DNA from 2 places in the Lacticaseibacillus sp. 30 genome. Region 2 is predicted to be linked to the other one. Evidence: riboswitches for the same ligand, from Rfam matches in the RefSeq annotation. Region 2 holds a riboswitch; the other holds the start of a gene.

Region 1 (3,208 bases), on a different contig from region 2:
AGTGCATCTGTCTTCTTCTGTGCCATCACGTCACCCCTGCACAACCTGCAACCGCTGATTGGCTAGCAAAACCTGTTGCTGGCTGATACCAGCTAACGGTGCCAATCGGTGCGTCACAATCAAAAACGCTTGCGTGGCCGACTTAGCCTTAATCCACGCGGCAAAGTACTGACAGGCGCGATCATCCAAGCCGCTAAATGGTTCATCTAGTAGTAAAAATGACAAATCTAAGCTCAGCATCGTCATCAACTGAACCATCTTTTTCTGGCCTTCACTCAACTGGTAAAGACTAGTGGTCTGCTTTTCTGCTAGTCCAAGATAAGCTAATGCGGCTTGCTGTTTTTCCCGCACCGTGGCCGGTAACGCCGGCCCAAACGCTAGCTCATCTGCCAGTGTCAACGTCACAAATTGTTTTGCCGCGTCTTGCACGGCCAGCGTCATGGTTTGATAAAGTCGTTTCCGGCGACGTAAGCGTTGTTGACCAAGGAACATACGGCCTTGATAGGGATGCAGCTGCACCATTGATCGCAATAAGGTGGACTTGCCACTCCCATTGGCCCCAGTCAAGGTGGTGATGCCATCGTTAAAATCCCAACTCGGTGCTTGAAGCAAGATATGGTGATTTTGCTGGCAGACAACGTTTTCCAGATGGAAGATTTTATTGGTCGCCTGCCGTGGTTGCGTGAGGTTAAAATGCGTCGGTAGCGTGGTCAGCGTTGCGAGTGGTAGCCGACTTAGCTCGCCATTTTTCAAGTCAACCAGTTGATCTGCCACATCGGCATAATCTGTCAGATCATGCTCTGCGATCACAATTGTTTTGCCATGATCACGTAACGTCCCTAATTTTCCAATTAGCACATGGCGACTTGCCGGATCAATGCTGGCAAACGGCTCGTCCAGTAGCAAAATCGGTGCATCCATCGCCAGCAAAACCGTTAACGCCGCGCGCTGCTTTTCGCCACCTGATAAGGTACTCAAGTCACGATTCAGCAATGCCTGAGTCTCCCCAAGGGCAACCGCCTGGGCAAAGCGCCGCTGAATTTCGGCAACCGGCAAATTTAGATTTTCCAAGGCAAAAGACAACTCACCGCTCAAGGTTCGCATCGTAAACTGTTGGTCAGGGTTTTGAAACATCATGCCAACATGCTGTGCTTTGACTTGCATCGCGGCGTTCCGATCATCATGACCATCCAGCAAAATCGTGCCTTCGTATGGCATCGCTGCAAATCCCGCGATCAAACTGAGCAAAGTCGACTTCCCGCTGCCGCTATCACCGGTTAAAACGGTTAGTGCTCCTGTTGGAAATTCAAAATTCAAGTCCGTAAACAAATCCGTCTCGCGATGAAACCGTATCGCTTTTAACACAATACTCATTTGCCGCTACCTGCTAGCCAAGTGCTTGGCACCAGCCGCCTGTTCATAAAGTTTCAGAACGAGTTGGACCAGCACAACGCCGAAAAAGATCACTGACAACAAGCGAACCACCACAAGCGCCAAAATCATGCCAAGACTGTAAGCGCCGTATCCAAGTTTGAAATACTCGTAGGTAAAACTGAACACCGTGGTCCCAATCGCTGCGTACAAAAGACTCACGACGTCATAACGCCGATAACGTGTCACCATAAAGCCGGCCTCGCTGCCCAAACCTTGAACAAATCCAGAAAGCAAGACTGCTGGCCCAAAGTACGACCCGTAAAGCATCTCCGCTAAAGCAGCGAAACATTCGCCTAAAATTGAACTGCCTTTTTTTCGCAACAGCATCGTCGTCATCGGCGCCGCCATCACCCACATGCCAAACAACAATTCATTGGCAAACGGTGCATAACCCAGCGGTGTCAAAGCAGCTGCTACAACGGCATAAATCGCATCGGCACCCATGAAAACACCGCCGAAGAGGAAGGCTAAAAACGCCAGCAAAACCACATCGCGCAAAGACCATTTATCCATCAAAATAACCCCCGTTTTCCTCAAATAAAGACAGACGGGGGCTAAAAACGCGAATCATTACCAATCACGCCAACACCTATTCATGTTCAAAAAAGGACCCATCACCAAAATTTGGTGGGGCCCATGAAAACACAAACAAGCATCGTTACAGAACGATTCACTTCTTCGACATTTCCCTGCGGCAGTCCTAACTGCATCAGGTTCCATGGGTATCATCTCAGCTTTACAGCACCCCAAATGTTTCTATTCGATTGTAAAGGGAGTATATCATGTTTTATTTGGAACCGCTAGCAGGCAAGTGTCAACTGACGCAGAAACCTGATACTGAATTTGATATCAACGTGTTGGCGTTCGCCGTGCTTAAAATGATTTCTCCACTAGAAAAAGACTCACAAGTTATGCTATTCTTGAAACAGAAAAAGCCGCCGCGTTCCCGCGCGACGGCCGGGCAGAAATGCCCTCACAGAACCATCTAATGAACGATGGCTGCTAGAATAGGCAACTAAAAGCCGCGGTATCCCAGCTGAAGGAATGCGGCTTTTAGTTTGCCTATTTTTCTCGAACTTTGTCGAGCGCCTGTTGGCATTCGGCCACTGCTAAAATGCGCTCACTGGCGCAGAAGCCTGATACTGAATTTGATATCAACGTATTGGTGTTCGCCGTGCTTAAAATGATTTATCCACTAGAAAAAAGCTCACAAGTCATGCTATACTGAGGTCAGAGAAAAAGCCGCCGCGTGCAACCGCGACGGCCGGGCAGAAATGCCCTCACAGAACCATCTAATGAACGATGGCTGTTGGAACAAGCAACTAAAAGCCGCGAGATTCCCCTGAAGGATGCGCGGCTTTTAGTTTGCCTATTTTTCTCGGAGTTGCCCGAGCGCCCTGCGGAATTCGGCCACTGCTAGTAGCAGTCTGGTACTGGCTTTGACTAGCCTTGTTAAGGCAGCCACCAGTATCACGCACGAAACCACACAGGCCGTGATCGTCGTTAATGCAGCGACCACAGACAAGCTTGTGTACCTTTTTCTTCAACGTGTGGCTGATAGGTTTCCCCATACGCACCACCACCTCTCTGATCCGATACCACCGCTCATTATCCTTTTCTGTGTTGCAATCAGTCTATCAGAATAACCGATTCCGTGATGCCTTCGTGACAGCTATACTGCTTTTTAAAAAAGCTTGTTCGAAATTTACAAGCACTTCATCTCTAGGTAAAATGGCGCATATATCATTCTTTTTGTTCCACATATTTTTATCTA
Region 2 (3,208 bases):
GCAGGCGGCTCATCACCATGTTAGCGGGCTTATTTTTTCTGGCAACGGTAGCCTCGTCACTTTCCCCGAGTGCTGGCTGGCTGATTGGCGCACGGCTGATCCTTGGATTAGCCGTTGGTGGCGTCTCTGTGCTGGTTCCGAGCTTTTTAGCAGAGATTGCCCCAACGAGTCATCGTGGACGGTTAGTCACACAAAATGAGCTGATGGTCGTGACTGGCCAGTTACTTGCTTTTGTTCTCAATGCCTTTTTAGGAACCACTTTTGGTAACGTTCCGGGTATCTGGCGCTGGATGATTGTATTGGCAGTCATTCCGGCAATTATCTTAGGTATCGGTACTTATTTTGTTCCGGAATCTCCTCGTTGGTTAATGATGAAAGGATGGCCGGCAGCAGCACGTTCAAGTTTGGAAGTGTTGCGATCTGCTGCTGAAGTGCCAGCAGAGATTGACCATTTGAAACAGAATCTTGCCGAAGATGCTAAACATAAGCAGGCGAGTGTTCGAGCATTGAAAACCAAATGGATTCGCCGACTGGTTCTGATTGGCATCGGCCTAGGCGTCATTCAGCAAATTGCTGGTATCAATGTCATGATGTATTATGGCACCTCAATTTTACAAATGACGGGTTTTGGGCGAGATAGCGCCTTGATCGCCAACATTGCCAATGGGGTTACTGCCGTTGCTGCAACGATTGTGACGTTGCAATTGTTGAAGCATGTTCCGCGGCGGCCAATGCTGATTGTGGGATTGATTGGCTCAACCGTGGCGATTACTGGTGTCACTTTCGCTAGTCGACTACCAGCGGGTTCGCCATTCCGGGCATTTGCAACAATCGGGATGATGATGCTGTTCTTGGCGTTCTTCCAAGGCGCTATCAGTCCAATGACTTGGCTGCTGATGTCTGAAATCTTCCCTGAACAGGTTCGGGGTATAGGGATGGGTGCTGCAACCTTCTGCTTGTGGTTAGCTAACTTTGGTGTTGGCGTTCTGTTCCCGATTGGTCTGGCCCAAATAGGCATGTTCTGGACATTCGTTTGCTTCATCGGGACAAATTTGATTTCATTGCTTTTCGTTCTGATTTTTGTGCCGGAAACGGCTGGACGCTCCCTCGAAACTTTGCACCGAGAGGAGAAAGCCCGCTTAAATCATTAATGACAAGCCATTTGTTCAAGACCAAAAAGTTGCGCTTTACAAAAAGTTTGATACCATAAAGGTGTATCAACAATTCGATGAACCTTCACAAAGGGGAGCCATTGGCTGAGAACGGGGAAACCCGGACCCTTCGAACCTGTTCGTTAATGCGAGCGTAGGGATTTGTGAATGGTCGGAAGCGACCTTCTTTGTGAACGGGGACTCACTAGGAGGCTTTTTTTATGCAACAGCACAAGCAACTTGTTGTCATTTTGGAAACTGCGATCATTGCAGCTTTTGCGATGGCATTGACTTATATTCCACATACCACGGGTGTTTCGGCAATTGAACTGAATTATGGTCTGATTCCAATTGCTGTTTTGGCTATGCGGCGTGGGTTAGTTCCTGCAGCATGGGCAGGCTTTGTCTGGGGGATTTTGGATCTGATTTTGCGTGGTATTGGCGGTGGCAGTGTCTTGAATCCTTTACAAGGTATTCTTGAATATCCGATTGCGTTTACCTTGGTCGGTTTAATGGGGTTGACGTTTGCATCTTTCCAAAAGGCAGTGCGCGGTAGTGAAAAAGTGAAGGCGAGCGGCTATGCCTTTGCTGGTATTATTATCGGCACATTTGCTAAATACTTTATCCATTTCATCGCTGGCGTTGTTTTCTGGGGTGCGTATGCGCCTAAAGGAACGAATGTCTGGGTATACTCGTTGATCGTCAATGGCGGATCAGCGTTATTCAGCACCGTCTTAACAATTGTTGTTGTTGGTGTATTGCTCACCGTTGCCCCGCAACTCTTTGTTGCTAAGGACGGCAAATCATTTTCAACGAAGGCTGCCTAAGTTTAAGACTTCAACAACGCATATCTGATGAACGCACATCGCTCTGTGATGTGCGTTTTTTTGTGCGCGAGTAGCAGCCTTTGGCGATGGCGACTGCAATAAGTTGTCAAAAGGAATATTAGCAACACAGATGTGATTTCAGACATTGAAAAGCTGACTGGTTAAGATTTTAAAAGAGAAACACGAACGATTATTAATATAACATTGAGAATTGTTCTCATTTTTATTGAATCTGTCGGGCTGACGTGCTATTCTCAAAACATCTTAAAGAAAGCGGGGAACGAGATGCAAAAAGTAGCAGTGGTCATGGGGTCAACCTCTGATTGGCCGACCATGCAGCAAGTGACGGCTCAGTTAACGTCATTGGCTATTCCTTATGAGAAGCGGGTTATTTCGGCTCATCGGATGCCAGACGAGCTGGCGGATTTTGGTAAACAGGCAGTGGCACTGGGGTTTGGTGCAATTATCGCCGGTGCAGGCGGCGCTGCTCATTTACCTGGAATGCTCGCCGCTAATACATTGCTGCCAGTTATCGGGGTTCCCATCAAAACACGAACATTAAATGGGGTTGATAGTCTACTGTCAATCGTGCAAATGCCTGGCGGGGTCCCGGTTGGCACGATGGCCATCGGTGATGCCGGAGCTGTCAATGCGGCGTTGTTCGCTGCCGCTATTTTAGCGCTGAACGATTCAGAACTGGCTGACCGACTGCAAGCTTTTCGCGATGCTCAAACTAAGCGTGCCAAAGAAAGCGAGGCCGCGCTTCAATGATTGATGTAGTGACGTCCCCAGCAACAATTGGCATCATTGGCGGCGGTCAGTTGGGACGCATGCTGACACAAAGCGCCAAGTCGATGGGTTATCGCGTCGGTATTTTAGAGCCGACACCCAATTCGCCAGCCGGTCAGGTAGCAGATTTCCAAATCACTGCCCCATACAATGATCAAGCCGCCTTAAAGCAACTGGCAGATGCGTCGGATGTGCTCACATATGAGTTTGAGAATGTTGACTTAGCCGCGTTGGAAACCGTTCGCAGCGAGACGCGGATTCCTCAAGGTACCGCCATTTTGGCGATAACCCGCGATCGGATCAAAGAAAAGACTTTTTTAAAGACACATGGGGTACCGGTGACGCCTTTTGCCGCTGTCAACCGTGCCGCTGAGTTGGCACAAGCAGTCGCGACCATCGGCTTACCAAGCATCCTGAAGACGACCACTGGCGGTTATGATG

The links. Region 2 has a riboswitch for thiamine pyrophosphate ahead of thiT (energy-coupled thiamine transporter ThiT). Riboswitches for the same ligand answer to the same signal wherever they lie in the genome.
Region 1: it holds a riboswitch for thiamine pyrophosphate, as region 2 does, so the genes downstream of both, ACWPAB_RS04480 (ECF transporter S component) here and thiT (energy-coupled thiamine transporter ThiT) in region 2, are expected to answer to the same signal.

The regions. Positions count from the first base shown of each region.
Region 1 covers NZ_JBSOQX010000004.1:181,399-184,606, forward strand. Annotated here, with positions in the region: gene ACWPAB_RS04470 (energy-coupling factor transporter transmembrane component T) at 1-26, opposite strand, end outside; gene ACWPAB_RS04475 (ABC transporter ATP-binding protein) at 31-1,374, opposite strand; gene ACWPAB_RS04480 (ECF transporter S component) at 1,381-1,947, opposite strand; TPP riboswitch at 2,104-2,193, opposite strand; gene ACWPAB_RS04485 (hypothetical protein) at 2,217-2,423, shown strand; gene ACWPAB_RS04490 (hypothetical protein) at 2,757-3,005, opposite strand.
Region 2 covers NZ_JBSOQX010000014.1:10,638-13,845, reverse strand. Annotated here, with positions in the region: gene ACWPAB_RS09945 (sugar porter family MFS transporter) at 1-1,151, shown strand, start outside; TPP riboswitch at 1,233-1,330, shown strand; gene thiT (energy-coupled thiamine transporter ThiT) at 1,373-1,978, shown strand; gene purE (5-(carboxyamino)imidazole ribonucleotide mutase) at 2,264-2,749, shown strand; gene purK (5-(carboxyamino)imidazole ribonucleotide synthase) at 2,746-3,208, shown strand, end outside.